3 regions of the Micromonospora lacuserhaii genome follow, and region 3 is predicted to be linked to each of the others. Evidence: riboswitches for the same ligand, from Rfam matches in the RefSeq annotation. Region 3 holds a riboswitch; each other region holds the start of a gene.
What was found. A riboswitch is a leader RNA that binds a small molecule or an ion and turns the genes downstream of it on or off. The one in region 3 is predicted to bind cyclic di-AMP.
Positions count from the first base shown of each region.

Region 1: another riboswitch for cyclic di-AMP. It lies ahead of V6U81_RS17685 (transglycosylase family protein); the one in region 3 lies ahead of V6U81_RS20570 (C39 family peptidase).
Region 2: another riboswitch for cyclic di-AMP. It lies ahead of V6U81_RS04710 (C39 family peptidase); the one in region 3 lies ahead of V6U81_RS20570 (C39 family peptidase).

Region 1 is NZ_JBAKHO010000027.1:12,368-22,564, forward strand. It holds gene V6U81_RS17640 (M4 family metallopeptidase) at 1-1,881, shown strand, start outside; gene V6U81_RS17645 (TOBE domain-containing protein) at 2,036-2,461, shown strand; gene modA (molybdate ABC transporter substrate-binding protein) at 2,464-3,243, shown strand; gene V6U81_RS17655 (ABC transporter permease) at 3,318-4,088, shown strand; gene V6U81_RS17660 (ABC transporter ATP-binding protein) at 4,085-5,164, shown strand; gene V6U81_RS17665 (DUF2975 domain-containing protein) at 5,273-5,707, shown strand; gene V6U81_RS17670 (helix-turn-helix domain-containing protein) at 5,707-5,913, shown strand; gene V6U81_RS17675 (hypothetical protein) at 5,931-6,095, shown strand; gene nhaA (Na+/H+ antiporter NhaA) at 6,161-7,489, opposite strand; gene V6U81_RS17685 (transglycosylase family protein) at 7,701-8,384, opposite strand; cyclic di-AMP (ydaO/yuaA leader) riboswitch at 8,383-8,556, opposite strand; gene V6U81_RS17690 (hypothetical protein) at 8,698-9,444, opposite strand; gene V6U81_RS17695 (hypothetical protein) at 9,824-9,952, shown strand; gene V6U81_RS17700 (peptidoglycan-binding domain-containing protein) at 9,954-10,197, shown strand, end outside.
Region 2 is NZ_JBAKHO010000004.1:205,174-215,370, reverse strand. It holds gene V6U81_RS04720 (hypothetical protein) at 367-804, shown strand; gene V6U81_RS04715 (hypothetical protein) at 954-1,715, shown strand; cyclic di-AMP (ydaO/yuaA leader) riboswitch at 2,016-2,156, shown strand; gene V6U81_RS04710 (C39 family peptidase) at 2,392-3,249, shown strand; gene V6U81_RS04705 (alpha/beta fold hydrolase) at 3,350-4,111, shown strand; gene V6U81_RS04700 (ABC transporter ATP-binding protein) at 4,172-4,975, opposite strand; gene V6U81_RS04695 (ABC transporter permease) at 4,986-5,879, opposite strand; gene V6U81_RS04690 (TetR/AcrR family transcriptional regulator) at 6,058-6,696, shown strand; gene V6U81_RS04685 (DUF952 domain-containing protein) at 6,756-7,094, opposite strand; gene V6U81_RS04680 (response regulator transcription factor) at 7,206-7,862, shown strand; gene V6U81_RS04675 (sensor histidine kinase) at 7,873-9,288, shown strand; gene V6U81_RS04670 (TAXI family TRAP transporter solute-binding subunit) at 9,293-10,195, opposite strand.
Region 3 is NZ_JBAKHO010000036.1:2,219-12,415, forward strand. It holds gene V6U81_RS20570 (C39 family peptidase) at 473-1,276, opposite strand; cyclic di-AMP (ydaO/yuaA leader) riboswitch at 1,491-1,632, opposite strand; gene V6U81_RS20575 (LVIVD repeat-containing protein) at 2,461-3,753, opposite strand; gene V6U81_RS29205 (class I SAM-dependent methyltransferase) at 4,072-4,557, opposite strand; gene V6U81_RS20580 (copper resistance CopC/CopD family protein) at 4,843-6,357, shown strand; gene V6U81_RS20585 (DHA2 family efflux MFS transporter permease subunit) at 6,627-8,048, opposite strand; gene V6U81_RS20590 (heavy-metal-associated domain-containing protein) at 8,289-8,573, shown strand; gene V6U81_RS20595 (glutaredoxin domain-containing protein) at 8,661-8,954, shown strand; gene V6U81_RS20600 (M56 family metallopeptidase) at 8,991-9,914, opposite strand; gene V6U81_RS20605 (BlaI/MecI/CopY family transcriptional regulator) at 9,911-10,197, opposite strand, start outside.

The DNA of each region.
Region 1 (10,197 bases), on a different contig from region 3:
CGTCCGTCCTACCTGCACGCCAGCGCGGACGACGCGTTCGTCCAGCAGCCGGTGATCTCCTCCGAGGGCACCCAGTACGTGCCGTACGAGCGCACGTACAAGGGCCTGCCGGTCACCGGTGGCGACTTCGTCCTGGCCACCAAGCCGAGCGGTGAGGTCACCTACGCGTCGGTCGCCCAGCAGCAGGCCATCGGCGACCTCTCCACCACCCCGAAGCTGACCTCGGCGGCCGCCGCGAAGACGGCCCGCGCCCAGCTCAAGACCGTGACCACCGTCGAGGGCACCAACCTCGTCGTCTACACCCTGGGCGCCAAGCCCGCGCTGGCCTGGGAGACCACCGTCCGGGGCACCGACGCGGAGGGCCCGAGCCGGCTCACCGTCGACGTCGACGCCACCACCGGCGCGGTGCTGGGCAAGCAGGAGCACATCGTGCACGGCAGCGGCACCGGCGCCTGGAACGGGCCGGTCACCCTCAACACCACGCTGTCGGGCAGCACGTACTCCATGAAGGACCCGAGCGCCACCAACCTGAGCTGCCAGGACGCCGCCACCAACACGACGTTCACGGGCTCGGACGACGTCTGGGGCAACGGCACCGGGACCAACAAGGAGACCGGCTGCGTCGACGCGCTCTTCGCCGCGCAGACCGAGCACAAGATGCTGTCGCAGTGGCTGGGCCGCAACGGCGCGGACGGCAACGGCGGCTACTGGCCGATCCGGGTGGGCCTGAACGACCAGAACGCCTACTACGACGGCACCCAGGTGCAGATCGGCAAGAACACCGCCGGCCAGTGGATCGGCTCGCTCGACGTGGTGGCGCACGAGATCGGCCACGGCATCGACGACAAGACCCCGGGTGGCATCTCCGGCAACGGCACCCAGGAGTTCGTGGCGGACGTCTTCGGCGCGGCGACCGAGTGGTTCGCCAACGAGCCGTCCACCTACGACGCTCCCGACTTCCTGGTCGGCGAGAAGATCAACCTGGTCGGCTCCGGCCCGATCCGCAACATGTACAACCCGTCGGCGCTGGGCGACCCCAACTGCTACTCCAGCAGCATCCCCAGCACCGAGGTGCACGCCGCGGCCGGCCCGGGCAACCACTGGTTCTACCTGCTGGCCATGGGCAGCAACCCGACCAACGGCCAGCCGACCAGCTCGACCTGCAACAGCAGCACCGTGACCGGTCTGGGCATCCAGAAGGCCACCAAGATCATGTACAACGCGATGCTGATGAAGACCACGGGCGCGTCGTACCTGAAGTACCGCACCTGGACGCTGCAGGCCGCCAAGAACCTGTACCCGACCAGCTGCACCGAGTTCAACACGGTCAAGGCGGCCTGGAACGCGGTCAGCGTCCCGGCCCAGACCGGTGACCCGACCTGCACCAGCAGCACCCCGACCCCGACCACGACGACCACCGCGCCGCCGACCGGCTGCTCCGGCCAGAAGCTGGCCAACCCCGGCTTCGAGTCCGGCAACGTGAGCTGGTCCGCGACCTCGGGCGTCATCACCAACTCGACCAGCCAGGCCGCGCACGGCGGTTCGTACAAGGCGTGGATGGACGGGTACGGCTCGACCCACACCGACACCCTGTCGCAGTCGGTGAGCATCCCGGCGGGTTGCCGGGCCACGCTCTCCTTCTACCTGCACATCGACACGGCCGAGTCGGGCAGCACCGCGTACGACAGGCTGACCGTCAAGGCCGGCGGCACCACCCTGGCGACGTACTCGAACGTCAACGCCGCCAGCGGCTACGTGCTGAAGTCGTTCGACGTCTCCTCGCTGGCCGGCACCACCGCCTCCATCTCGTTCAGCGGGGTGGAGGACAGCTCGCTGCAGACCTCGTTCGTGGTGGACGACACCGCGCTCACCCTGAGCTGATCCCTACCAGCACCGGCAACGGCCGGTCGTCGCGTCCGCGACGGCCGGCCGTTCGCTTTCCCCCGCAGTTGCGGCCCCAATCCCCACCCTTCCTCTGGTACGCGAGCCCTCCGCCGCCTTTACCCTCGCGGATGCGAGGCACTACCCTGACCGGGTGACCGTGTTCCGGATCAGCGAGGCGGCCGAGCTGCTGGGCGTCAGCACCGACACCGTGCGGCGCTGGGTCGACGCCGGGCGGCTGCCCGCCAGCCGCGACGAGCACGGTCACCGGCTGATCGACGGCGTCGACCTGGCCGGCTTCGTCCGGGCCCAGGCCGCCGCGCCGGACGGCGGGGCGGAGTTCTCGTCGGCCCGCAACCGGCTGCGGGGCATCGTCACCGCGGTCACGCGCGACACGGTGATGGCACAGGTCGACATCCAGGCCGGGCCGTTCCGGATCGTCTCGCTGTTGAGCCGGGAGGCCGTCGACGAGCTGGACCTGCGGGTCGGCTCCGTCGTCGTGGCCGTGATCAAGTCGACCACCGTCGTGGTGGAGCGGCCCGCTCCCCCCGGCGGCGCCAAGGGGAGGACCAGCCCGTGAGGATCCGCGCCGCCCTGGCCGCCGTCGTCGCCCTGACCGTGGCGGGCGTCTCCGGCTGCGGCGACGACACCGCCGCCCCCGCGCCCGGCGGCGGCACCGACCGGGTGACCGGGACCGTGACGGTGTTCGCGGCGGCCTCGCTGACCGAGTCGTTCACCCGGCTCGGCGAGCGGTTCGAGGCAGCACACCCGGGGACGACGGTGACCGTCAACTTCGCCGGCAGCTCCGCCCTGGCCAACCAGATCAACCAGGGTGCCCCCGCCGACGTGTTCGCCGCCGCCGCGCCGAAGAACATGGCCACGGTGACCGACGCCGGCAACGGCGACGGCAGTCCGACCACCTTCGCCCGCAACCGGTTGGTGATCGCGGTGCCGAAGGGCAACCCGCAGCGGATCGCCGCGCTGGCCGACCTGGCCCGGCCGGGAGTGAAGGTCGCGGTCTGCGCCGAGCAGGTGCCGTGCGGCGCGGCCGCCCGCAAGGCCCTCGACGCCGCACAGGTCGACCTCACGCCGGTGACGCTGGAGCAGGACGTCAGAGGTGCGCTGGCCAAGCTGCGGCTCGGCGAGGTCGACGCCGCGCTGGTCTACCGCACCGACGCCCGGGCCGCCGCCGGCGACGTGGACGGGGTGGAGTTCCCCGAGTCCGCCGGCGCCGTCAACGACTACCCGATCGTCGTGCTGGCCGACGCCCCCAACCCGGCCGGGGCGCGCGCCTTCGTCGCCCTGGTGCTGTCCGCGCAGGGCCGTACGGTGCTCACCGACGCCGGCTTCCAGGCCCCGTAGCCGTGTTCCCCGTCGACGACACCGCCGCACCGCCGGCAGCCCCGACCCGACCCCGCCGGGTACCCGGGCGCCGGGTGCCGGTCGCGCTGCTCGTGCCGGCCGCCCTCGGGCTGCTCTTCCTGGTGCTGCCGCTGGCCGGGCTGCTGCTGCGCGCCCCGTGGGCCGCACTCCCCCAGCGGCTCGCCGCGCCGGGCGTGCTGACCGCACTGCGGCTCTCGCTGCAGTGCGCCACCCTGGCCACGCTGCTCTGCCTGGCGCTCGGCGTACCCCTGGCCTGGCTGCTGGCCCGGGTGGAGTTTCCTGGCCGGCGGGTGGTCCGCGCCCTGGTCACCGTGCCGCTGGTGCTGCCGCCGGTGGTCGGTGGTGTGGCGCTGCTGCTGGTGTTCGGCCGCAACGGGGCGCTCGGCGGCTGGCTGGACGCCACCTTCGGCGTCACCCTGCCGTTCACCACCACCGGGGTGGTGCTCGCCGAGGCGTTCGTCGCGATGCCCTTCCTGATCATCGCGGTGGAGGGGGCGCTGCGCGGCGCCGACAGCCGGTACGAGGAGGCCGCGGCCACCCTCGGCGCCGGCCGCTGGACCACCTTCACCCATGTCACGCTGCCGCTGGTCGCGCCCGGCGTGGCCGCCGGCGCGGTGCTCTGCTGGGCCCGGGCGCTCGGCGAGTTCGGCGCCACCATCACCTTCGCCGGCAACTATCCCGGGCGCACCCAGACCATGCCGCTCGCCGTCTACCTGGCGCTGGAGACCGACCTGGACGCCGCCATCGTGCTCAGCCTCATCCTGCTCACCGTGTCGGTGGCGATCCTCGCCGGGCTGCGCGACCGCTGGATCACCAGCCCGTGACCGGCCCGCTGCTCGACGCGCACCTGGTGGTCGACCGGGGCGGCTTCCGGCTCGACGTGCGGCTGGAGGTCGGCGCCGGCGAGGTGGTCGCGCTGCTCGGCCCGAACGGCGCGGGCAAGACGACCGCCCTGCGGGCGCTCGCCGGGTTGCAGCCGCTCACCGCCGGGCACGTCCGCCTCGACGCGGTGGACCTGGACCGGCCGGACCGGCGGTCGTGGGTGCCGCCGGAGCACCGCCGGGTCGGCGTGGTCTTCCAGGACTACCTGCTCTTCCCGCATCTCACCGCGCTGGACAACGTCGCGTTCGGGCCCCGCCGGCAGGGTCTGGACCGGCGGGCCGCCCGGGACCGGGCCGCCGGCTGGCTGGACCGGGTCGGCCTGGCGGCACACGCCCGGCACCGGCCCCGGCAGCTCTCCGGCGGGCAGGCCCAGCGGGTCGCCCTCGCCCGGGCGCTCGCCGTACGCCCGGCTCTGCTCCTGCTCGATGAGCCACTCGCGGCGCTGGACGCCCGGACCCGGCTGGACACCCGCGCCCAGCTGCACCGGCACCTGGCCGACCACACCGGCGCGGCCCTGCTGGTCACCCACGACCCGCTGGACGCCCTGGCGCTGGCCGACCGGCTGGTCATCGTGGAGGACGGCCGGGTGGTGCAGGAGGGCGACGCGGCGGAGGTCACCGCCCGCCCGCGCACCGACTACGTGGCCCGGCTGGTCGGGCTGAACCTCTATCGGGGGCGCGCCGACGGGACCGTGGTGCACCTCGCCGACGGGTTCGCCGTCGCCACCGCCGACCGGCTCGACGGGGACGCCTTCGTGGTCTTCCCGCCCACCGCCGTGGCCCTGCACCCGCACCGCCCCGAGGGCAGCCCGCGCAACACCTGGCCGGCCACGGTCACCGGGGTGCAGCGGCACGGCGACAACCTGCGGGTCCAGCTCACCGGCCCGGTCACCGCCGCCGCCGACGTCACCCCCGCCGCGGCGGCGCAGCTGCGGCTGGCGCCCGGGCAGCCGGTGTGGGCGGCGGTGAAGGCGGCCGAGACCCGGGCGTACCCGGCGGGATCGCGCCCGTCGTCGTAGCGGCCCCGGCACATGTCGGCCGGATCGATTGACTTTCGATAGGTTGCGAGCGAGACTCGATGTATGTTGACCGAGCATCGAGCGGTAGGCCCGCTCAGAGTTTTCCTCGTGCTGCTGTTCGGGATCCTGGTCATGTTCCAGACCTTCTCGCTACCCGGGCAGTTCAGGTACATGGCCGAGGAGTCCCCGGACCTCGCGTACCTGAGGTGGCCGTTGACCGCCGTGTCGGTGTTCTGGGTGCTCTGCGTGCAGGTGGTGATCGTCTCCACCTGGAAGCTGCTCACGCTGGTCAAGAAGGACCGCATCTTCACCCAGGCTTCGCTGGGCTGGGTGGACGCGATCGTGTGGGCCATCGCGGCCGCGTGGGTGGTGCTCCTGGGCGTGTTCCTCTACATCGGCTTCCGCGCCGACGACCCCGGGCTGCCGCTCCTGCTGTTCCTGATGTTGATCGGTGTCGCCGTGCTGGGGCTGTTGATGGTGGTGATGCGGGCGCTGCTGCGGCAGGCCACCACCCTGCGCACCGACATGGAAGCGGTGATCTGATGCCCATCGTCGTACGCATCGACGTCGAGCTGGCCAAACGCAAGATGAGTGTGGGCGAGTTCGCCGAGCGGGTCGGGCTCACACCGGCGAACGTGGCGGTCCTGAAGAACGGTCGTGCGAAAGCTGTTCGGTTCAGCACCCTGGAAGCCATGTGCCGGGTGCTCGGCTGCCAGCCCGGCGACCTGCTCGAGTGGGTCGAGGAATGAACCATGGAAGGTCACCGATGAAGTACCTCCTCGCCGTTCTCGCCATCCTCGCCGTCGCGGTCGGCGTCGCCGGCGTCGTGTACGGGGAGGCCGACGACTCGCCGGGCCTGCAGCTGCTGGGCGGCCTGCTCGTGATCGGGGCGGTGGCGCTCGGCGTGCGGATCATTCGGCGCGGCAGCTAGCGGCACAGCCGCCGTCGCCCGGCCGCCGACGATTGCGGTAGGCCGCTGGCCGGCCGCCGTTCCGATCAGTGACCGTCGGGCCGGTCCGGGTGCGGCTGGTAGACGTCCGGTACGCCGTCCTGGTCACGGTCGATCGTCTCGACCTCGTGCACCCGCCGGTAGACCCGGCTGCGCGCGCGCAGGATCACGGTGGCGAGGAGCGCGGAGAGCAGCGAACCGGCGAGCACCGCCACCTTCACGTGGTCGTCGCGCTCGCTGCCCAGGCCGAAGGCCAGCTCACCGATGAGCAGGGAGACGGTGAAGCCGATCCCGCCGAGCAGCGCGAGCCCGAGCACGTCCAGCCAGTTCAGGCCCTCGTCGAGGTCGGCCCGGGTGAAGCGGGACACCAACCAGGTGGCGACCATGATGCCGACCGGCTTGCCGACGATCAGGCCGACCATGATGCCGACCGCCACCCGGTCGGAGAGCGCGGTCGCCAGGCCGGCCAGTCCCCCGATGGCCACCCCGGCGGAGAGAAACGCGAAGATCGGCACCGCGACGCCGGCGGAGATCGGCCGGAACCGGTGCTCGAAGTGCTCGGCGAGCCCCGGCCCGGCGTCCGGGCCGCCGGCCGCCTCGCTGCGGATCACCGGGACGGTGAAGGCGAGCAGGACGCCCGCGACGGTGGCGTGCACACCCGACTCGTGCACCAGCACCCAGGTGACCGCCGCCAGCGGCAGCAGCAACCACCAGGACCGCACCCGGCGCTGCACCAGCAGGGCGAACACGGCCAGCGGGACGAGCGCGGCCAGCAGCGGCGCGACCGACAGGTCCGAGGTGTAGAAGATGGCGATGATGACGATCGCCAGCAGGTCGTCGACGACGGCCAGGGTGAGCAGGAAGGTGCGCAGCGCCGAGGGCAGGAACCGGCCGACCACGGCGAGCACGGCGAGGGCGAAGGCGATGTCGGTCGCGGTCGGGATGGCCCACCCCTTCGCGGCGCCACCACCGGCGCCCGCCGCGATCAGGGTGAACAGCAGCGCGGGTACGGTCACCCCCCCGACCGCGGCCGCCACCGGCACCGCCGCCCGGCGGGGATCACGGAGATCACCGGCGACGAACTCGCGCTTGAGCTCCAACCCGGCGACGAAGAAGAAGATCGCCAGCAGGCCGTCCGCGGCCCAGGTGGCGAGGGTCAGGTCGAGGTGCAGGCCCGCCGGACCGACCCGGAGGTCCCGCACCGACTGGTATCCGTCGGACCAGGGGGAGTTCGACCAGACCAGGGCGAGCAGCGCACCGGCGAGCAACAGCGCCCCACCGACGGTCTCCTTGCGGAGAATGGCGGAGATGCGGCTGGTCTCGCCCCAGGATCGGCGGGCGAACAGGTTGGCACGGCGCCGGTCGGCGTCGGTCACGGAAACTCCTCGTCGGCAGGGGTCGCGTCATCCATCGCCGACCAGACTTCCCGGCACACCAGGGTCAACCTTATCCGCCGCCGGGCGGGTGGTCGCCCCGTAGCCGGCAGGCCGCCCCTCCAGCATCGCCGCACACGACGACGCCCGGCCGGGTGGATCCGGCCGGGCGTCGTCGTTCGCGCGGTGGTGCGCCCTCGGGGAGGGACGAGCGTCAGAGGCTGAGCCGCTGACCCGGGAAGATCAGGCCCGGGTCGGCGCCGACGACGCGCTTGTTGCGCTCGTACAGCGCCTGCCAGCCACCGGCGAGGTCCTTCGCGTCGGCGATCTCCGACAGGGTGTCACCCGCGCGCACCACGTACTTGTCCCCGCTCGACGCCGGGGCGCTACGCCGCTCGCTGCGGCTCGTGCGCCGCTGGTCGGACGAGCGCTCCGACTTCGTGGTCGCCCGCTCGGTGCGCCGCTCGGACTTCTCCGACCGCTCGGACTTGCGCGACGACGACTTCTCCGAGGTGGAGTAGCTCTTCGTCGAGCCGCCCTTCTTGCCACACACCGGCCAGGCGCCGATGCCCTGACCGTCGAGCACCTTCTCCGCGATCGCGATCTGCTCGCTGCGGCTGGCCAGGTCGGCGCGGGAGGCGTACTTCTTGCCGCCGTAGCCGGACCAGGTGCCCGCCGAGAACTGCAGGCCACCGTAGTAGCCGTTGCCGGTGTTGATGTGCCAGTTGCCGCCGGACTCGCACTGGGCGATCGCGTCCCAGTTGACGCTGGCGGCGCTCGCCGGGGCGGCCGGCGCCAGGACGGCGGCGACCCCGGTCACGGCACCGACGGCGAGCGTACCGACGGCGACGCGGCGCGAGCTGACCCGTCGGTGACGGGCGGTGTGTTCAGTTGACATCTGTGCTCCTCCACGCCGGCGAGGTGAGCTGTCGGGTTCGGGCCGAGGAGCCCGGCCGCCACAGGCGGCTTCACCCCGAGGTGACGTGCACCGAGGAACGTGTGGGTCCCCCGCTCCATGCCCAGCTGACAAGGTCCCACCGTCGGCGGCATGGATTAGGCGTTACCGACCGTGGTGTCCACGAAGGCGGACCGGATCGACGTTAGGAGGCGTTTCGGCGATTTGCCCACTTCTTGTGAAGTTCTTCACCCGGTCGGGCGGGGGCCGGCTCTCTCCACTTGCGCAACTGCCACAACGTCGGACAATGCCCTGCTCAGTGCGGTGAGCGCTGGCCCTGCCCGGCGGCCGCAGTCCGCCCCGAGCAGGTGAGCTCCCCCGGCTGGAGCTGCACCGGGCTCGGGCTCCAGACCTCCACCTTGTCACCGACCACTCTGGCCAACAGGCAGCTACCCCGCCGGTCCGCGCGCAGCGCCAGCCCCACGCTGCCGCCGTACGACGCGACGTCCCGGCGGACCCGGGAGTCGAGGCGGGGTCGGTCGAGGTACGCGCCGACGGACGCCTCGGTCGCCGCGGGACCCGTCGGCAGTTCCCGGCGCAGCCGCTCGGTGAGGTCCGGCGGGAGCGTGGCAGCCGGCCGAGGGGTCACCGGTGCGGTCGTCGGGCAGTCCACCTCGGTCACCGGCTGGACCTCATCGGTCCGGTACACCAGCCGGTGGCAGAGGGTCACGTCGGCGTGTCCGCTGTCCGAGCCCGACCAGTCGGTCGTGGTGGCCTCGCCGTGGGTACGCACCACGAGCGACACTCCCCCGGCCCGGTCGACGCCCTCCAACGACATCAGCTCCAACCCGGTGCGGCCGTGCACGATTCGGCCGAACTCGTCGGCCTCCCACGGTCGCACCCGCTCGATCACGGTGATCACCTCGTCCAGCCGCCCGCGCGCCTCCCGCCGGGCCAGCGTCTCCGCGTCCTCCCCCTCGGCCCAGCCGCAGCCGGCTAGCAGCGCCGCCGCGAGCATCGTTCCCGCGGCCACGGCCGCCCCTCGCCCCGTCATCCCCCGCATGGCCGCATTCTGCCGCCAGGCCGCCACCGGCACCGTCCGGCGCGGATCTCGGAGTGACCGTTTCCGGACAGCAGGACGGCGGCGCCGCGCCCGAAGGTCAACGAGCTGGACCGTACACCCGGCCCCGGTCCACCGGATCAACCGTCGCCGGTGGACCACCTCGGTGGGCCGCCGCCTCGATCGGCGGCCAGGCCCGCCGGTCGGGCAGCGTTGCCGCCGATAGGCGACTCACCCCTGGGCAGCCGACGCGCCCGGTCGCACCGTGAGGGAGACGCCGGACCGCCGACCGTTCCCGGACATCTGGACCAACGCCGGTGCGGACGTCGCCGTCCCCAGCCACCCGCTCGCCGGCGCCGGTTGAGCAACCCCCGGAGGAACCGTGGACAGACAGAGCACAGAGGACATGGACTACCTGGTCGCCACGCTCGTCGAGGACGACGACCCGGAGACCCTCGCCGGCGAGGAGGTCGACCTCGACCTGGCCGCCGCGCTCGAAGAGGAGGAGTGAGATGGGCGTCCACCTGGCGCCCGCGCTGCGGGTGCTGCGCGAGGAGATCGACACCCGCTGGCCGCACCGGGACCACACTTCAGACGGCTGGCTGGGAGACGCCGGTCATCAGGCGCGCCGCAGCGATCATAATCCGGACAATGACGACCAGTCGGTCAACGCGGTCGATGTGGACATCGACGGCATCGACCCACTGCTGGTCGTCCGGCAGTGCGTGGCGCACCCGGCCACCCAGTACGTCATCT
Region 2 (10,197 bases), on a different contig from region 3:
TCGCGCCGGCGCGACACGCCCGGACCGACTCGCTGGCCGCCGGCCGCGGATTAGCGGCCTACTGCTGACGGGCGGCGGCTGGGCGCGCGGCGAGTGGGGGGCGGACAGCGAGTGGGCGGACGGCGAGTGGGCCCGCGGCGAGTGGGCCCGCGGCGGTTGGGCGCGCAGCGGGTTGGGCGCGCGGCGAGGGGCAAACGGCGGGTGGGCGGACGGCGAGTGGGCCCGCGGCGACTGGGTGGGCGGGCGGCGAGTTGGGTGGTCGGCGAGCGGGCGGCGCGGCGACACGCCGGCGGGCTGCGGGTGGGTCGCATCGGCGGTAGCGTGAACATCGTGCTTCCGGTCGCGCTCACCAGTCCCTTGTGGTGGGTGACGCGCTGGAGTTCCCGGCTGCTGACCAGCTTTGCCGTGGCGGTGGCGTTCTCGCTCGGTGGGTCGACCCTGCCCGACACCGTCGTACTCCCCGAGACCCTGCCGCCGATGGCGGCGCTCCCGGCTGCGGGTCCGCCCGGCGCCCCGGCTCTCGTGCCGGCGACGAGCACGGCGACCACCTGGGCGGGCCGGCCGGGCCACCTCGCCGGTGAGCTGCGCCAGCGGCATACCGACGCCCCCGTTCCGGCCACTGTGGGCTCGCCGACCCACGAACGCAGCCTCGGCGACGTGCACCCGGCCCTCGGGTGGCCCGGAGATTTGGCCGGTGCGCCTGCGGACCGGTCGGCCGCCGCGCCGGGTGGACCGACCGTGGCGGTAACGGCCCTCGCCAGGCTCTCCCCGGCCACTACGGGGCCGCGCGCGCCGCCCAGCTGAGCGCCGCGTCCAGCGACGACCCGCGACCATCCCTGCCACGAACCTCACCGCCGCACCAGCCCGGCAACGGCCCGGCCCCGACGGCCGCGTCCCGCCCCGCGGCCGCGTGTGGACTCCTCTCTCGCAGCTGCCCCCGTGAGGTGCCGACCATGAACACCGTGCTCTACCAGTTCCTGATCGAGGTCCCGACCGCCGCCGCCATCTGGTCCGCCCTGCTCGTGCTCGCCCTGACCGTGCTCACCGTCCTCGTCGCCCGTCCCGAGCGGGAGCGCCCGACCGAGGAGGCGCCCGCCGAGCCGCCGGCCGGCGACGCCGTGCTGGAAGTCGCCGACCTGCGTCGGTACGCCGACGAGGTCGCCGTCGCGGCGGCCGGCGCGGCGCAGACGGCTCGCCGTCGGCGGGAAGCCTGGCTGGCCGCCCAGGCGGAGGCCGACCGGGCCTGGACGGCGTACGACGAGGCGGAGGAGGCCGCCCGGCGCTTCGTCGGCGCCCGCGCGCTGGCGGCGCCGCGTACCCCGCGCACGCCCGCCGAGTACGCCGGCCGGGAGCGCTGGCTGCACCAGGCCGCGGTGGCCGCGCACTGGCGGGGTGAGCTGTCCCTGACCCAGCTGCGGGACGTCTTCGCACATCGGGACGGCTGGGACCCGCGCCGGCACCCGGTCGAGCAGGAGGTGCTGCTGGCCCGGGCGGTCCGCGAGGGGCGCCGGGAGGCGTACCGGTCGGCCACCGAGCGGGAGCGGTCGGCGTGGCGGGACGCGGAGCTGGCCGCCGAGTCGGCGCGGGCGCTCGCCACCGAGGCGTACGCGGCGGCCGAGCGGCTGCGGCCGACCCGGGTGCCGGCCCGTCGGGCGACGGCGGTGGTGGCGCCGACGGCGACCGCGGCGCGCTGGCGGCCGGCCCGGGTGGGCTGACCGGGGCCGAATTGTTACCCGAAATTCGGTGAGCCGGGTCACGTCCGCGCCGAACCGGTCATCCGGTAACAGCCGGTGACATCGACGCCGACGGTCTTCGGTGATTCTGGTAGCGACGTCCGATTGTCGCCCCATCGCGTCCGGATGGCGCACTGTCCCATCGAGCGACGCCAGTGCCGAAGTGCACCGGAAATTGCTCGCGCTGATCATGTTTACGCAGTTCAGAGCACTTGGCCGGGAGTGGACCCGCCAGTAATGTCGCCTCGGTCCGGTGCGGTTTCCGATCGCAAGAGGCGACGCCGCGCCGACCCGCTCAATCGTGAGATCACGAACCGGGGACCCACGCAGTTCTGGGGTGAATCCGCGGGCCACGGCCCGCGGTAGGGCGTTCTTCCCGCCCGAATCCGTCAGCTAACCCGGTAGGCGGTGTCGGAAGGAGTTCCCTTAGTGCAGCTCGACAACATTCCGCGGTTGTTCCTCCACCTCGGTAGCGGGGTGCCGTCGCCGGTCCGCTGCGCGGTCGCGCGCTGATTCCGGCATCCGCCCCGCCGTCCGGCATCGACCGGGCGGTCCCCCCGCCGAGCGGTCCCGCACCGAACCCGATCCCGCGCCTGGCCGACCGCCACGCGCCGATCCGGTGCGCCCGCCCCCGCCCCCGCACCGTGGAGGAACACTCGTGAAGCACCAGATGAAGCGGCAGTTGCGACGCCTCACCACCGAGCGCCCGTACCAGGTCGTCGCCGGCGCGGCCGCGGCCCTCGCGCTCGCCTCCGGTACCGCGGCCCTGGTCGCCGGCACCGACGACGCCCCCGCCCGGCAGCAGACCTCGGCCGCCGTGGCCGAGGCGGCCCCCCGCCTGAACGACGTCGCCACCCGCGCCGAGATGCGCGTCGCCACCACGCCGTCGGCCAGCCCCTCGGCGAGCCCGTCGGCGAGCGCCTCGCCGTCGGCCAGCGCCGCCAAGGCCAAGGCCAAGGCGAAGGCCACGGCGGACCCGGACCTGACCCGTACCGCGGCGCCGAAGCCGCCGTCGTCGAAGGTCCTCAGCTACGACTACGAGGCCCAGACCACCTACTACAACTGCGGCCCGGCGGCGGTGCGCAACGCGCTCAGCGCGACCGGCATCGACCGCACCCAGGACGACCTGGCCGTCCAGCTCGGCACCACCGAGATGGGCACCAACTCGGCGGAGGACACCACCCGGGTGCTCAACGCCGTGGTGAAGGGCGACCCGTACCGGACCCGGATGTTCGAGGGCACCCCGAGCTCGGCGCAGATCGACCGGCTCCAGGCCGACGTGGTCAAGGCGATCACCGACAAGCGGGGCGTGGTGGCCAACGTGGCGGGCACCGCCACCGACGTCGACGGCGGCTGGCACTCCTTCCCCGGCGGCCACTACATCGCCGTGGTGGGCTACAAGAACGACGGTCGTACCGTCCGGATCGCCGACTCGGCCGACCCGAGCCTGCCGGCGTACTGGATCAGCACCGTGGACCTGGCGAACTGGATCGCCACCCGCGGCTACTCCGCCTGACCCGCGCCGTACTCCGGGCGCCGGCTCCCCTCGGGGGCCGGCGCCCGGCGTCGTTCCCGGGTGTCGCGGGCCGGTGCCCGTCGATGGCACACTGCGCCCCATGACCGACGGATCGGGTCCCCGGCGCGTCCTGGTGCTGCTGCACGGGATGGGCGCCACGGGCGACGTCTGGCTGCCCTGGGCGCCACTGCTGGAGCACCGCTGGCCGGGCCGCTGGCTCGCGCCGGACCTGGCCGGTCACGGCTGGTCGCCGCCGCTGGCCGGGTACTCCTTCGCCGGCCTCGCCGAGCGGGTGGCCGCCGGGCTGGGCCCGGCCAGCGGATCGGCGGACGGTCGGTCGGGGGAGCGCCTGGTGGTCCTCGGGCACTCGCTCGGCGGGGTGGTCGCGCTGGCGCTGGCCGCCCGGGGCGCGGGCCTGCCGGTCGACGCCGTGGTCGGGCTCGGCATCAAGGCGGTCTGGTCGCCGGCCGAGCTGGCCAAGGCGCGCGAGCTGGCCGAGCGGCCGGTGAGCTGGTTCGCCACCCGGGACGAGGCCGCCCGCCGCTACCTGCGGGTCGCCGGCCTCGGTGGGCTCTTCGCCCCGGACCACCCGGTGGTCCACGCCGGCCTGCGCGCCGAGGACGGCCGGTGGCGCCTGGCCATGGACCCGGCCGCCTTCGCGGTCGGCGCCCCGGACCTGCCGGGCCTGCTCGCCGGCACCGACGTCCCGGTGCTGCTGGCCCGCGGCGAGCACGACCCGATGGTCAGCGACGACCAGTTGGCGGCGCTCGGGGTTCCCGTGGTCACGCTGCCGGGCCTCGGGCACAACGCGCACGTGGAGGACCCGGCGGCGGTGCTGGCCCTGCTCGACCGCTACCTCTGACGAGACGCGGAACCGCGCCGCCCCCGAGGGGACGACGCGGTTCCGGCGTGCGTGGTGGCGCTACCGCTTGCTCTTCGCGAACTCGCCGTACGCCTTGAGCACCTCGTCGGTCGGGCCGTCCATCCGGATCACGCCGGACTCCAGCCAGATCGACCGCTCGCAGGTGTCCCGGATCGAGGCGAGCTGGTGGCTCACCAGGAACACCGTGCCGGCGCCCTCGCGCAGCTCGCGCACCCGCTGCTCGCTGCGCTTGCGGAAGCCCTCGTCCCCGGTGGCCAGCGCCTCGTCGATCAGCAGCACGTCGTGCTTCTTGGCCGCCGCGATGGCGAACCGCAGCCGGGCGGCCATGCCGGAGGAGTACGTCCGCATCGGCAGGCTGGCGAAGTCACCCCGCTCGTTGATCCCGGAGAACTCGATGATCTCCGGCGCCCGGCGGGCCACCTCCTCCGGCGACATGCCCATCGCCAGGCAGCCCAGCGTGACGTTGCGCTCGCCGGAGAGGTCGTTGAGCAGCGCGGCGTTGACGCCGAGCAGGGACGGCTGGCCCTGGGTGTAGACCGCGCCCCGGTTGACCGGGAGCAGGCCGGCGATCGCCCGCAGGATGGTCGACTTGCCGGAGCCGTTGCTGCCGATCAGCCCGACCGCCTCGCCCCGGTACGCGGTGAAGGAGACCCCCCTGACCGCGTGCACCTCCTGGATGTTCGGCGCGTTGGTGCGCTTGACCAGCCGGCGGAACGCCGCCACCGGGCTGCTGCCGCCGGTGGCGCCCTTGTGCACCCGGTAGATCACGTGGGCGTCGTCCACCACCACGGTGGGGATCCGCTCCTCGACCCGGGGCAGCGTCACGGTCGCCTCGTTGGACATCTCAAACTGATCAACCACGACCGTACTCCTGTTCGCCGCGCCAGAAGTAGAGGTAACCGCCCGCTCCGGCCACGATCGCCCAGCCCGCCGCCGCCAGCCAGAGCTGGGTCAGTGACTCGTTGAGCAGCGGGGCCTGCTCCAGCAGCGCGTACCGGCCCAGCTCGATGTAGACCAGCATCGGGTTGTACTGGGCCAGGGTGGCCGCCCAGCCGGGCAGGTTCTGGAAGAGCGTGACGCTGTAGACCACGCCGGAGGCGTACATCCAGGTGCGCATCAGGAACGGGATGACCTGCCGCAGGTCGGTGGCGCGCGCGCCCAGCCGGGCGACGGTCAGCACCGCCCCGGCGTTGAACACCGCCTGCAGCAGCAGGGCCGGGATCAGCATCAGCCACTCGAAGGTGATCGGTTCGCCGGTGACCAGCACGATGCCGATCAGCACCAGCATCGAGGCCAGCAGCTCCTGGAACTGGGTCACCACGATCGCCAGCGGCAGGCTGGCCCGGGGGAAGTGCAGCGCCCGGATCAGGCCCAGGTTGCCGCTGATCGCCGAGGTGCCGGCCTGCACCGCGCTCTGGGTGAAGTTGAAGATGAACAACCCGGTGGTCAGGTACGCGATGAAGTTCGGGATGCTCGTCTGCTTGAGCACGATTCCGAAGATCACCCAGTAGACCGCGGCGTTGGTCAGCGGGGTGAGCACCTGCCAGAGCTGGCCCAGCCGGGCGTTGCTGAACGAGGCGACCAGCTTGGCGTTGGCGTACGCGGCGATGAAGTGCCGGTAGGCCCACAGTTGGCGGCTGTACTCGGCGACCGAGGGGCGCTCGCCGGCGACCCGCAGTCCGTGCCGAGCGGCCAGCTGCGCCTGGGTCAGGCCCGTTTCGGGGTCGACCAGCGCGGTGGTGGCCATGGGAAGGGCGCTCCGATCTCTTGTGTCGACGGGATCGCGCGACGACGGGATCTTCGCTGGTGAGCTGCGGGGGAGGGCCGCCTCGTCGCTGCGTGGACGGTAGTCCAAAACACGTCGGGACGCAACCGTACCGTCGTTGCGCTACATTGGCCCACGTGACAGGTGCGAAGAGCCCCCGATGAGCAGCGAGAAGAGGCGTACGCCGGCCGGCGCCGCGGTGCTGCGGGGCGACATCACCAGGGCCATCCGGCAGGCGTTGATGCAGGAGTTGGCCGCGGTCGGCTACGGTCGCCTCTCCATCGAGGCGGTCGCCCGCCGGGCCGGGGTCAGCAAGACGGCGATCTACCGCCGGTGGAGCTCGAAGCTCGACCTGGTGCTGGAGACCGTGGTGGCCGCCGCCGGCAACAAGCTGCCCGCGCTCGACACCGGCAGCCTCCGCGGCGACCTCGCGCTGCTGTTCCAGGTGGTGGCGGTCGCGCTGGGCCACCCGCTGGCCGCGCAGATCATCCCCGACCTGCTCGCCGAGGCGGCCCGCAACCCCACCATCGACCAGACCCTCCAGCAACTGCTCCGCGCCAAGCAGCAGGAAATCTGCGGGCGGTTGATCAGCCGAGCTGTCGAGCGCGGCGAGCTGCCGGTCGGCACCGACCCGGACGCCGCCGTCGACCTCATCATCGGCCCGCTCTACTGGCGGCTCGCGATCGCCCGCGCCGCGCTCACCCCCAGCTACCTCGACACCCTGGTCGGCTCGGTGGTCGCCGGGTTGACCGCCGACGCCGCGACCGCCCGGCCGCACGAGGTGCCGCTACCGCGCTGACCGCCGGCCCGGCCCGGCCCCGCGGGGTCGCCGGTCCCACCGCCGACCGCCCGGCCCGCTCAGCCGAGCAGCTCCGCCACCGCGTCGGCGGCCGGGACGTCCACCGGCAGCGCCCGCGCCTCGGTCACCGCCGTCACCGGCAGCGGTCCGTACAGGTGGGGGAAGAGCGCGCCACCGCGGGACGGCTCCCAGCGCAGCTCCGCGCCGAGCGCGGCCGGGTCGACCGTGAGCAGGGTCAGCCCGGTGGCGCCGCCGAAGTGCCGCCGGGCCGTCTCCACCACCTGATCGCCCGCCGACAGGTGGATGAACCCGTCCTGCCGGTCCACGGCCGAGCCGGCGACGTGCCCCACGGCCTCGGCCTGCTCCCACTCACTGGTCGGCAGCAGCTTGTAGATCATGAGGGCAGCTTACGGCCCGTCGCCGCGTCCCCACCGTTTCCCCGGTACCGCCGGACCGGTCGCTTCTGCCACCATTCGCTCGTCATCCGTACGACGAATGGGGGTCACCCGGTGCGCATCCTGCTGGTCGAGGACGACCGACGGGTGGCCGGAGCCCTCACCTCGGCGCTGACCCGGCGCGGGTACGAGGTCGAGCACGCCGCCACCGTCGCCGCCGCCCTCTCCGCCGCCCCCTGCGACCTGGTCCTGCTCGACCTGACCCTGCCCGACGGCGACGGCACCGAGGTCTGCCGCGAGCTGCGCCGGCGCAGCAGCCAGCTCGGCATCATCGCGGTGACCGCCCGGGGCGAGGAGCGCGACCGGGTGCTCGGCCTGCGCCTCGGCGCCGACGACTACGTGGTGAAGCCCTTCTCGATGGTGGAGCTCCAGGCCCGGATCGAGGCGGTGCTGCGCCGCGCCGCGCACGCGGTGCCCGAGCGGGACCTGATCGAGGCCGGCACGGTCCGCATCGACGTGGCCGGCCGGACGGTGAGCGTCGCCGGCCGCCCGGTGGCGCTGACCCGCAAGGAGTTCGACATCCTGCTCTCGCTGGCCCGCCAGCCCGGCGTGGCGGTGCCCCGGGACCGGATCCTGCTCGACGTCTGGGGGACGACCTGGGCCGACCGGCACACCGTCGAGGTGCACGTGGGGTCGCTGCGCGGCAAGCTCGGCGAACCCCGGCTGGTGGAGACCGTCCGCGGGGTCGGCTACCGGCTCCGCGGCGAGTGAGGGGCACCCCGTGCGTCGTCGACTCGTCATCAGCTACCTGCTGCTGATGGTGCTGGTCCTCATGGCGCTGGAGACCCCGCTGGCGTTCACCCTGGCCTCCCGGGAGACCGACCGGATCCGCGCCGACCGGCTGGCCGACGCGACCCGGTTCGCCTCGCTGGCCGGGCCGGCGCTGCGCGAGGGGGTGCCCGGTCCGCTCGACGGCGAGCTGGACAGCTACGACCAGCTCTACGGCATCGGCGCGGCGGTGGTCGACCGGGACGGCCGCACGGTCGTGGTCTCACCCAGCTGGAACCGGGTCGGTGAGACCGGGGCGCTGGACAGCGCGCTGGCCGGGCAGCAGTTCAGCGCGCCCGAGTCGGTCTGGCCGTGGGTGGACGGCCCGCTGGTGGTCGCGGTGCCCATCAACGACGGGGGTGAGGTGCTCGGCGCGGTGGTCACCGCCACCCCGGTCGGCCCGCTGCGGCGTACCGTCACCGCCTGGTGGCTGCTGCTGGCCGGGATCGGCCTGCTCGCCGTGCTGGCCTGCGTCTCGACCGCGTTCGGGCTGGCCGGCTGGGTGCTGCGCCCGGTGACCGAGCTGGACGCGGTGACCCACGAGATCGCCGAGGGGGACCGGAGCGCCCGGGTGCAGCACCGGCTGGGGCCGCCCGAGCTGCGCCGCCTCGCGGTCAGCTTCAACAACATGGCCGACGCGGTCTCCGACGTGATGGATCGCCAGCGCGCCTTCGTCGCGCACGCCAGTCACCAGCTGCGCAACCCGCTGACCGCGCTGCGGTTGCGGGTCGAGGAGCTGGGGCCGAGCCTCACCGACCCGGAGGGTCGGGCCGAGCACCAGTTGGCGCTGGAGGAGACCGACCGGCTGGCGCAGGTGCTCGACGCGCTGCTCACCCTGGCCCGGGCCGAGCGGGAGGAGAACCAGCGGGTGACCGTGGACGCGGTGGCGGTGGCCGCGTCCCGGGTGGCGGCGTGGCGTCCGCTGGCCCGGCACCGGTCGGTCACGCTGCGCCTGGAGGCCGGCGGACCGGCGTACGCGCGGACCGTGCCGACCGCGGTGGACCAGGCCCTGGACGCGCTGATCGACAACGCGGTGAAGTTCAGCGGCGACTCCGGGGCGGTCACGGTGCGGGTCGGCGCCGCCGACGGCGGGACGGTGCTGGAGGTGCGCGACACCGGGCCGGGCATGACCCCGGGTCAGCTCGACCAGGCCACCGAACGGTTCTGGCGGGCGCCGGACGTGCAGAACATCGACGGCGCCGGGCTGGGGTTGACCATCGTCGCGGTGCTCGTCGACGCCTCGGACGGCCGGCTCACCATGCGACCCGGCGAGCCGGGCGGCCTGGTCGCCGAGCTGTGGTTCCCGACGCCGGACGACGCCGGCCGGGAAGCCGGGCAGGGAACCGTCGAGCCGGCCGCCGGAGCGTGACCGGTCAGGGTTTCGCCGACCGGTACCAGTCCGCGGCACCGGGGTGCAGCGGCAGCGGGGTGGTGACGATCGCCGAGCGGGGACTCATCCGGCCCGCTGCCGGATGCGCGGCGGCCAGCTCCGCCCGACGCTCCATCAGCAGCCGGGTCACCTCCCGCACCAACGGCTCCGGCAGGTCGGCGCCGACGATCAGGTAGTTCGGGTTGGCCACCGTGGTCACCGGCTCCACGCCGTAGACGGAGCGCGGGATGTCCCGTCCCACGTACACCTCGCTGTAGCCGCGGCGCAGCGGCTCGGTCCAGTCACCGAGGTCGACCATCCGGGTGGCCGACCGCGCGGCCAGCTCGGCCACCCCGCGCACCGGCAGGCCGCCGGAGAAGAAGAACGCATCGATCCGGCCGGCCCGCAGCGCGGACACCGAGTCGTCCAGGCCGAGGTGCTCCTGGCGTACCCGGTCGCCGTCGAGCCGGGCGACCTGCAGCAACCGGGTCGCGGTCACCTCGGTGCCGGAGCCGGCGGCGCCCACCGAGACCCGCCGGCCGGCCAGGTCGGCGACGGTACGGACCGGGCCGCCCGCCGTGGTGACCAGGTGCAGCAGGTCGTCGTAGACCCGGGCCACCGCCAGCACCTTCGGCCCGCCGGCCGGCGCGCTGTCCAGCACGTCGGCCTGGGTGAAGCCGAGCTCGGCCGCGCCGGAGCCGACCAGCCGGACGTTCTCGGCCGACGCGGCGGTGACCACCACGCTGGCCCGTACGTCGGGCAGCTCCCGATTGAGGATCGCGGCGAGGGACCGGCCGAAGGCGTAGTAGACGGCGGTGGGACTGCCGGTGGCGATCCGGATCTGCACCGGCTCGGACCGGTTGTCCCGGCAGGCCGCGAGCCCGGTCGAGGCGGCGACCAGCACCATCA
Region 3 (10,197 bases):
CCACTTCGGTCTTCTTTGGGAGGTCACGCCGCGATGGGGGCGAGCTGCCACGTGGTGCCGTTCCTGGTAGCGCTCGCCGACGACCCGGCCACCCACTGAGGCCCACCCGGTGATCGGGCCCGGATCAAACAGCTGGTGCTACGCGGCGCACGGCTCATCGTCATCGACCCCCGCCGCATCGACCTCGCCGACGGCGGACATGCACGTCCAGGCCAGACCGGGATCCAATGTCGCCGTCTTCAACGGCATCGCCCGGGTGCTGCTCGACGAGGACTTACTCCGCACCCTAGCCAGCGGGCTCGCCGACCTCACCGCGCTGTTGGCCGGCTATCCACTGCGGGTCGGTGGTCACCTCCAGCACGGCAGCGATTCGCCTCGGCGCGCGGGGCGGCTAGACATGGCCGGCGGGCGGGCCGGAAATGGCGTCGGGCACCGGCTCCAGGAACCGGTGCCCGATGGGGGAAAGGCGCGATCAGGCGGAGTAGCCGCGGGTGGCCATCCAGTTCGCCAGGTCGATGGTGGTCATCCAGTAGGAGGCGGTAGCCGGATTTGCCGAGTCGGCGATCCGGACGGTCCGGCCGTCGTCCTTGTAGCCGACCACGGCGATGTAGTGGCCACCGGGGAATGAGTGCCAGCCGCCGTCGGTGTCGGTGGCGGCGCCGACGGTGTTGGCGACCACGGCACGGCCGTCGGTGATGGCGTTGACCACGTCGGCTTGGAGCTGGTCCATCTGTGCCGGGGTGGCCTGGCCGGGGATCGTGTGGGTCCGGTACGGATTCCCCTTGACCATCTGGTTGAGCCCGCGGGTGGTGTCTTCGGCCGAGTTCGTTCCGTTCACGCCGGCGTTCAGCGGGGCAACCATCGCGTCCTGGGTGGTCTCGACGCCGCTCGCGCTGAGCGCGTTGCGCACCGCGGCCGGGCCGCAGTTCCAGTAGGCGGTCTGCGCCTCGTAGGTGTAGTCGAGGACCTTGGTCGATGGCGGCTTGGGCTTCGCATTCTTGGTCACGTCCGGGTCCGTCGTGGCGTTGGTGCTGGCCTTCGCGGACGGCGAAGGGGCGGCGATCCGGGCCTCACCACGGGTGGCGGCCTCGCCGAGCCGGGGGGCCAGCTCGGCAGCGGCGGCGGTATTCACCTTGTGTGCCGGGGTGTCGCCGGTGACGGCGAGCGCCGTGCCGACGCCGCCGGCCAGGACGAGCGCCGCAGCGGAGCCGGCGATGATCTGGTACGGGCGCTCGGTCACGACACGCCGCAGCTGACGCTTCATTCGGTGCTTCATGTGTTCCTCCACGAGGGCCTGAGCGACACACGCCGGCCCAGCGCGCGGATGGGTTCACGCGCGTTCGTGGGCGGGGTGGCCGCGGGGAGTGGGAGCGCCGGGTGCGCCGGGCTCTGCGGGACGGTTACCGGATCCGCATTCGCCGGTCAGGCGAGGGCCGGCACCGCGGCGCCGTGGAGGGGGATGGATCGGAGGTTGGTTCGCACGAGGTTGGAACTCCTTCCGTGGCCGCCTACCGGGTTAGCTGACGGATTCGGGCGGGAAGTACGCCCTACCACGGGCCGTGGCCCGCGGATTCACCCCGGTGTTGCACTGGGTCCCCGGTTCGTGAGATCACGATTGAGCGGGTCGGCACGGCGTCGCCATTTGCGATCGAAAACCGCACCGGACGCGCTGACACTACCGGCGGGTACGTCACCCATCAAGCGACCCCACCTCCTTAAACTTCGATCACCATTACTCTGACCGGAACAGCCCGTCACTGATGTCACCCAATGGGATGAGCAGCTATGACGGGACTACCGGGAGGCAACCGGACATCGGGGCGGCGTCGGCGCTGAATTTCTTGCCAATCACCGCGTCCCTTACCCGAATGACCGTTTTCCCGTCGGATGTGAACTCGTCCCGAACCAATTCACATCACAATTCGGCGAACTCGGGTGGGGCGGCGCTACGGCTGGCGGCGACGCTGACACAGTCGGGGCAGGGTTCGGCGCACAGACGTTCATGGAGTGGAGTTGCCGGCGGCGCTCGTGACACCCGGCAGTCAGCGCAGGGCGGTCGGTTGGCGCAGGTAAAGCCCTCGCCCGCGCCTGTTGAACCTCACCACGGCCGGGACCTCAACTTACGGATGTCGACGTGCCACACCAGGTGGGTTCTTGCTCAGGATGTCGGAGCGCCGCCGGCGGGTCGGTCGGGAGTCGGTTCCACGGCCAGGTTGGCCTCGACATCGGTAGCCATTGGGGACATGTAAGCCGGTCCACTCGAACAACGGCCTGGCTTGGCAACCAGTTGATAATCCGCAACATCGCCGCTGGTGGGGGCTCACCTCCCGCTGCCTTGGCGATCGGCTGTCTTCCCGGCGGAAGGACGGCGAGGAACCAGCGGACGTGCGGGTTCGCTGGTAGGTCACGAAAGCGGGCGGGCGCCGACGGCGCCCGCCCGCCCGCTTACTCGTAGCAGCGTCAGCCGAGCAGGAACGTTTGGGTCTGGGGGTTCAGCATCGGCAGCTTCTTGGCCCCGGCCGTCTGGGGGCCGCTGAACCGGATCACGTCGACCCCACGCGAGATGTCGTTGGCAACGATCAGGCCGTTGTACCAATAGGTCGACCACTGGTTGGACTGCATGTCGTAGTACCCGATCTCCTTGGGATTGTTCGGGTCGGTCAGGTCGACCACGGAGGTTCCCGAGCCGTAGGCGGAGGCGACCAGGATGTTGCGGCCGGCAACCGGCACGTAGTTGAAGTTGTGGTAGGTGCTCGGCTGGGCGCGCGGGATGCGCAGGTGGCTCAGCGGCGTGCTGGGGTCGTCGACCGCGTACGTCCAGATTGCACCGAACGGCTCCTGCGCGGGCCCGAAGTACTCGTCGCCGAAGGTGACGTACTTTCCGTCGTGAGTGAACGCCGCGCTGTGCCAGATGTCCACGTCGGGCGAGTCGATGTTGGCGATCACGCGGGGGGCTAGGGGGTTGCTGATGTCCCACAGTTGGCCCTGGGACAGGCAGGCCGCGGCGGCGAGCTTGCGCGGGGTCAGTACCTGGATGTCGTGGCAGGCGAAGAAGTCGCCGGACGCGCCGGAGAAGAGGTCGATCCCCTTGATGGTGGGCTCCGCGACGACCGTCGCGGCGAGGCCGGCGGCGGCGTCGCCACCCGGTACGTCGATCACCGAGATGCGCTCGAACGGGGCTCGGCAGTCCGGTCCGATGTTGCTGGCGCTCAGCGGGTACGACGCGACGTAGATGTAGGTGCCGCCGTCCTCGCGGGGCACGAGGGTGTGGGTGTGCGACCCGCAGTCTGTACGGATCGCTTGGAGGAACTGCGGCGCCGTCGGGTCGCTGACGTCGAAGACGCGGATCCCTTCCCAGGCGCCGGTGGTGGAGGCGGTGACGTTGCGGGATCCCACGCAGCCCGGCGTGCTCTGCGGGGTGTCCACGGACAGGAACAGCAGGTCACCCCAGACCGAGACATCGCCCTGGGGGCCGTTGCAGTGCACGTCGGCCAACTCGACTGGGGTACCCGGCTCAGAGATGTCGATGATGCGGAAGCCGCCGTAGTGGCCGGCAAAGACGAGGTTGCCGGAGAAGGCGAGGTCGGAGTTGACGCCACCGGTGTGCTCATCGGTCGAGAGCAGGTGCATGTTCGGGCTGTAGCCGTCAGCGGAGCTGCTGGGCGGAGGCGGCGGGACGGACCCGTCGTCCCACGGCTCGTGCGCCTCGGCCGGTGATGCCATCACGGCGAGCAGGATCGCCGCGCATGCCACGGCGAGTGATCGGATTCGGAAAGGTCTACGCACGGCGCCCCCTCACGTCGGGCGTGTCGCCAGATGACGCGATCACGCAGGTGATAGTCACACTGTCAAATATCTTCATATGTCGCTAGACCCTCGGCGAAAACAAACTCGAGCGCAGCTGACGGCCCCGGGTCAGATCGTCGCTTTGCTGACGTGTGGCGATGCACGGGGGGAGGCGAGTACAAATTTGCCCCGACAGCACGATCATGGTGACGCGACCATGCCGGTCACCTGCCGTCGTAGATCAGCCGGTGGGTCGGCGGGCGACCAGTTCGACAGCAGGACTGTTCAGACGCCTGGGACGCACCTCGAGGCTGACATCGACGAAGCCCGCCGCTCCCACGTCATCGGCCAGTTGCTCTGGTGAGTTGTGTTGAGCACGTGGCGATGCACCGCAATGGCCAACCGCCCACCGGGCTGCAGCACGCGGTACGCCTCAGTCAGGCCAGCCCGTCGGTCCCACAGCATTACGTTGTTGACCGAGATCATCGCGTCCATGCTCCGGTCGGCACAGCCGGTGTGCTCGGCGCTGCCATCGCGGATCTCGACCACACCAGCGGCGATCGCCTCGGCGCAGCGGGCAGCGGGCAGCGGGCAGCGGGCAGCTGGCGCATGGTTGCCGACGGGTCGACGCCAACTAGGCGTCCAGTTCGGCCGACACGGCCGGCGGCCAAGGCGAGGCCGAGGCCTGGTCCATGTCCCACCACCAGCAGGTGGGCACCGGCCTGTAGTGCTATACGTTCCAGGATTTTCGTCATGCCGTCCATCCTGCATCGGTGGCCAGAGTTGGCACTCCGAACGACTTCGCCTGCGTCCCTCCCACCTGTCGATCGTCGGGCCTGACCCACCCCTACTATCGACAGATAGTAGTTGCCCTAGGATGGCGACCGCATCAGGTGGGACCGATGTGTGGGCCGCAGGTCCACGGGTTCCTCGGGCGGAAGGATCAACAGTGCCTTTCCAGTGGCGTCGCCGGGCGGCCTGACCTTGCTTGCCGCATCATCGGGTCTTGCCTGTCATCAGCCGTCAGCACGCGGCGCTGCACGCTGGGTACTGCGGGTGTGGCTAGCGCTGCTTCCCGCCCTCATTGTGGCGCTCGGGTTCGCCTCCCCCGCTGCCGCTCATTTCAAGCTGCTGAAGGCCCTGCCGGCCGATGGCGCGCGGGTCGATGACGCGGTTTCGGAAATCCGGCTGACTTTCAGTGCCGCCGGCACGCCTACTGGAGCTGGCTTCAAGCTTTCCGACGGCAAGGGCAAGGCCGTACCGGCGACCAGCCACACCCCCGACGGGGGCCGTACGTGGCTGGTTCACTCTTCCACTCCCCTGACCACCGGCACGTTCAATCTGGCATGGAGTGTGGCAGCCCCAGACGCCCACCCCCTGACAGGAGACCTCACCTTCACGGTGGCCTCCCCTCCCCCGGCGCCTGGCGTGACCGCCAAACCTCAGATCACAGCCAGCTCGCACGGACATGCCGGCCATGGTGGGCCTGGTATGCCGTCGACGCCGCCGCCTGCCCATTCCGGCGGACACGCTGTTGGCCGTACCGCCGATGCGGATCAGGGGCCTGTGCAGTTCGTCGGCGCCGTCGGGCGGTGGCTGTCCTACGGGGCGACCCTGCTCGGTGTCGGTGGTCTTGTCTTCGCCTTGACCACACTGGTCGGTACTCGCAGTGACATCCGGTTGGTGCAGGTCTGGGTGCGGGCGGCCGGACTGACGGTAGCGACCGGAGCGGTACTTGAGTTGGCCGCTCTCACGGCGGTCTTCAGCGAGGAGGGCACCTTCGCCTCGGCGGCCAGTGTCCCGGCGTTAGCCGCCCTCATCCAGACGCCGGTGGCTGCCGGCCTGGTCCTGCGGCTCGGCGGCGCGGCAGGCATGCTCGTGTCCGGTTCGCTCGAAGCGGCGCTGATCCGGGGTCGGCACGCTGTCGGGCGTCACTCCGTTCCGACCGTCGCCGCCATACCTACCGACTCTCGGCACCTGGCGGCCCCTGCCGCTGGTGGACCGACGGGCGACGGCCTTCAGCGGGTGCGAGCGCGAGCTGTCCGGCCCGTGCTTCTGGGTGTCACCGTTGCGCTGCTGCTGGGTTCCTTCCTGCTCGACGGGCACACCGTCACCGCGGAACCTCGGGTCATCGTCGTGGCGGCCGATGTCGCCCACACCATCGCCGCCGCCGTGTGGGTCGGCGGGGTTCTTCTCCTGGCGGTCCTGCTGCTGGGTCGCGCTCGGCTCGGCGTACCGACGGGTGCCGCCGAGATGGCGGTGCGGTTCTCCATTCCCGCCACTGGCGCAGTAGCGCTGACGGGTGTCGCCGGCGTGGCGTTGACTCTGCTGATCCTGGATCGGCCGGGACACCTCATGGCCACCAGCTGGGGGCGAGTTCTTATCGTCAAGGTGGCGTTGGTGGCGGTTGTTGCCCTCGTCGGGCTCTACAACAGCAGGCGGGTGGTGCCCCGGCTTGACGACCGGGCGATGGACGGCACCCGTCAACTGCGCCGTACCGTCTTGGTCGAAGCGTTGCTGATGCTGGCTGTCCTGCTGGCCACCGCGATCCTCGTCAACGCCGAGACGTAGGCGGCTCGATCTCGTGTGACGACAGGGCGCATGCGCCTGCAAGAGTTATGGGCACGCCGTGGCAGCTCGGGGAGCTCGCGGCAGACGGAAGCCGATGTCACACGGTGGAGCTGCCGTCGTCGCACGCGCCTGCCCTGCTGGTTTCCGAGCTCGGTCCGCACGACCCGTTGACCCGCTCACCGTGTCGGCGCTCGTCACCGATCGGCGCCGGTGGATCAGCCAGGCTTGGACTGATCCACCGGTGGGCGGTCGATTGGGTTGCCCTCGGATCAGCCGACATTTACCGGCTCGGCTTCGGCGTCCGGCTGCCGCCGCGGAGCGCGCAGGGTGAGCCCGGCGGTGACGGTGCCCGCGACGGCGATGAGACCGGCACCGAGGAAGGCGGCGGAGTAGCCGTCGGTCAGGGCGGCCAGGTCGTCGAGCCGGTCGGCGCCGGCTGCGGAGGCGACTGCGGTCATCGCGGCCAGGCCGAGCGCCGAGCCGACCTGGTAGCTGGTGTTGACGATGCCGGAGGCGAGGCCGCCCTCCTCGGGCCGGGCGCTGGAGATCGCCGTGCCCAGTGACGGGATGAACGCCAGCGACATGCCCAGCGCCGCGACCAGCGAGGCAGGTAGGACGTCGACGGTGAAGGTGCCGTCGGGGCGGACCAGGGCGAGCCAGCCGAGCCCGATGGCGAGGATCGCGAGGCCGGTGACCACCATGGGCTTCGGGCCGAAGCGGGCGATGGCCCGCGGGGCGAGCGCGATCATGCCAATCATGATGAGGATCGTCATCGGCAGCAGCGCGGCGCCGCTCGGGAAGGCGCTGTAGCCGAGGACCTGCTGCAGGTAGAGGTTGAGGAAGAACCACATCGGGATCCAGGCCGCCCCGAGGAGCAGTTGGGCGATGTTGGCGGCGGCGAGGTTCGGGGTGCGGAAGATCGACAGCCGCATCAGCGGCTCGCGTCGGGCCGCCTGGATCGCGACGAACGTGGCCAGGGCGACGACGGCTCCGGCGAGGACCAGCCAGGTCTGTCCGGAGGCCCAGCCGACCTCGGGGGCGCGGACGATCCCGTACACGGCGGCGCCGAGGCCGACGGTCACCGTCACGGCGCCGAGCACGTCCAGCGAACCGCGGCGGGTGCCGCCGGCGGGCATCAGGGCCGGGGTGGCCAGCAGCGCGAGCGCGGCGATGGGGATGTTGACGTAGAAGACCCACGGCCAGCTGATGTACTCGGTGATGACGCCGCCGAGGAAGACGCCGGCGGTTCCGCCGGCGGGCGCCGCCGCGCCGTACAGGGCGAGGGCCCGGGTGAGTTCCCTGGGCTCGGCGCCGAAGAGCATCATCAGCAGGGTGAGCGCCGACGGGGCGATCAGCGCCGCACCGGCGCCCTGGACGGCGCGGGCGGCCAGTTCGACCGGAACGCTGTCGGCCAGGCCGGCGGCGGCGGAGCCGATGAGCAGGATGAGCCAGCCGGCGGCGAACATCCGGCGGGCGCCGAGCAGGTCGGACAGCCGGCCGCCGAGCAGCAGCAGGCCGCCGAACGCGACGACGTAGGCGTTGAAGACCCAGGACAGATTCTCGGGTGAGAAGCCGAGGTCCGCCTGGATGCGTGGTAGTGCGACGCCGATGATCGAGGTGTCCATGATGACCATGAACTGGGCGAGGGCGATGAGTCCGAGGGCCCACCAGCGCTTCGAATCGGATGACATCGTGACCACTCCTTCAATTACCCCTAGGGGGTATGGGTAGTAGCAGGTTTGTACCCCCCACCGGTATGCATCGTCAAGTGATCCGGATGACATCCCCAGCACGCACACGGATCGGCCGAGGTCTTGAGACGAATACCGGGTAGGGGTATCTTCAGGCCTGTGGGTCGGCGCACAACCGACCGTCGCCCGGACGGACCCTGCGCACCGTCCCGCCATCATCTGCGACACCGAGGAGATCCCATGTGCGGCAATGAATCGAGCTGCGGCTGTGGCACCGTCACGATCGACAGCGCCCCGGCGGCCCCGAACACCGGCAGCGGCGCCCGGAGCACCTACCAGGTGTCCGGCATGACCTGCGGCGGCTGCGCCAAGAAGGTGACCGGGCACGTCTCCGAGATCGCGGGCGTGACCGACGTCCAGGCCGACGTGGCCACGGGCACCATCACCGTTCTCAGCGAGAACCCGTTGGACACCGCCGAGGTCCGCGCGGTCGTGCAGCGAGCCGGCTACCAGCTCGTGGACTGACCCGCGGGCATCCCGCATCCCCAGGGCGCCGGTGGGCGCCCCCGGGGATGCCGCCTTGCCATCCGTCCCGGCGACGAGGAGAACGAGTTGACCGTCAACGATCGCGCCCGCCACGATGAGCTCGTCGTGTACGGGACCGGCTGGTGCCCCGACGTGCGACGCAGCCGAGCCCTGCTCGACGCCGCCCGCATCCCGTACGTGTACGTCGACGTCGATGAGGACCAGGCCGCGACGCACCTGATCCGTGGTCTGCAGCAGGGGCAACGCCGCATTCCCACCCTGGTCTGGCCGGACGGGAGCTTCCTGGTCGAGCCCACGGACGACCAACTGCGCGCGCACGTGGCCAGCAACGGCCATGAAACCGGTGGCCTCGCCGGCTGACGCCTCCACCGCGCCCGCCGGAGTCCGCCCGGCCGCCTATAGACAGGTGAGGACCGCGGCGAGCATGCCGATGCCCACGGGCGCCCCGAGGGCGGCCGCGGCGAACGCGGTCCGAGTCGCAAGATGGCGGCCGTGTGGGGTGCGCGACTGAAGCCGCTGCAACCGGATTCCCACCTCTCCCCCGGCCATCGACAGCGCGGACGGCGGGTGAGGCGCACCAGCGAAGCTTAAGAGCGCATCTCGCACGGCCGCCTGGCCGCACTCCCGTACGGCCGCGGCGTCCGCGCGCAGCTCGACGAGCAGGCGGACGGCCGCGGGTGCTTCCCGCGTCAGCGGCAGCCAGGGGACGGCCGACGCGAGCCCTTCCACGGCGGACACCAGCAGGTGGTGGCGCTCGCGCAGATGGGCCCGTTCGTGGCTCAGCACCGCGGCGAGCTGATCCGCCGGCAGGTCTCGGGTACAGCTGGCGAGCACGGTCAGCCCGCCGGAGCCGCCGAGGCTGTATGCCAACGGGGTCGGGTGCGGGATCCACAGCACCGCCCCGTCACCGGGCTCGGCCGCGCCGCCGGAGAGAGTCAGCAGATCCGCGTGAGCGCGCCGGGCGCGACATGCCGTCCGTGCGCGGCGGACGCACGACGCGGCGAACTTCATGAACGCCGCGACCATGGTCAGAGCGCCCGCCGCCCCGAGGACCTCACTGAGGGCCGGCGGGCGGCTGGGCTGCGCCCAGTGCCAACACAGCCGGGCTAGGTCATGCAGTGCCCACTCGTGGGCGGCGCCCGGGGCGAGCAACACGGCGACGGCGACGCCGAAGGTGGCCGTCACGGCGACGAGCAGCCCGAGCCAGCCGAGCAGCACGGCGACCGGGTCAGCAACGTGGCGGAAGCAGAATCGCAGCGCGACGGGCCCCCACCAGGCGGCGGCCACGACACCGGCAACCAGTGCCAGCGCGACGCTCACGCCCCGGGCTCCCGCTCGTGTAGCACCTGCTTGAGGATGTGCAGTTCCCGATCCGAGGCCGACCTGGCGAAATGCAGAAGCACCAGGTCGGGGTCCGTACTGGTCTCAAGCACCTGACGCAGCGTGCGAGCGGCGATCTCCTCACGGGTGCCGGCAGGGCGATAACGGTAGGCCTTGCCATCCTTCTCACGCGCTGCCCAACCCTTGCGGTGCAGGTTGTCGAGCACGGTGAGAACGGTCGTGTAGGCCAGAGCACGGTCGGAGGTCAGTGCGTCGAGGACCT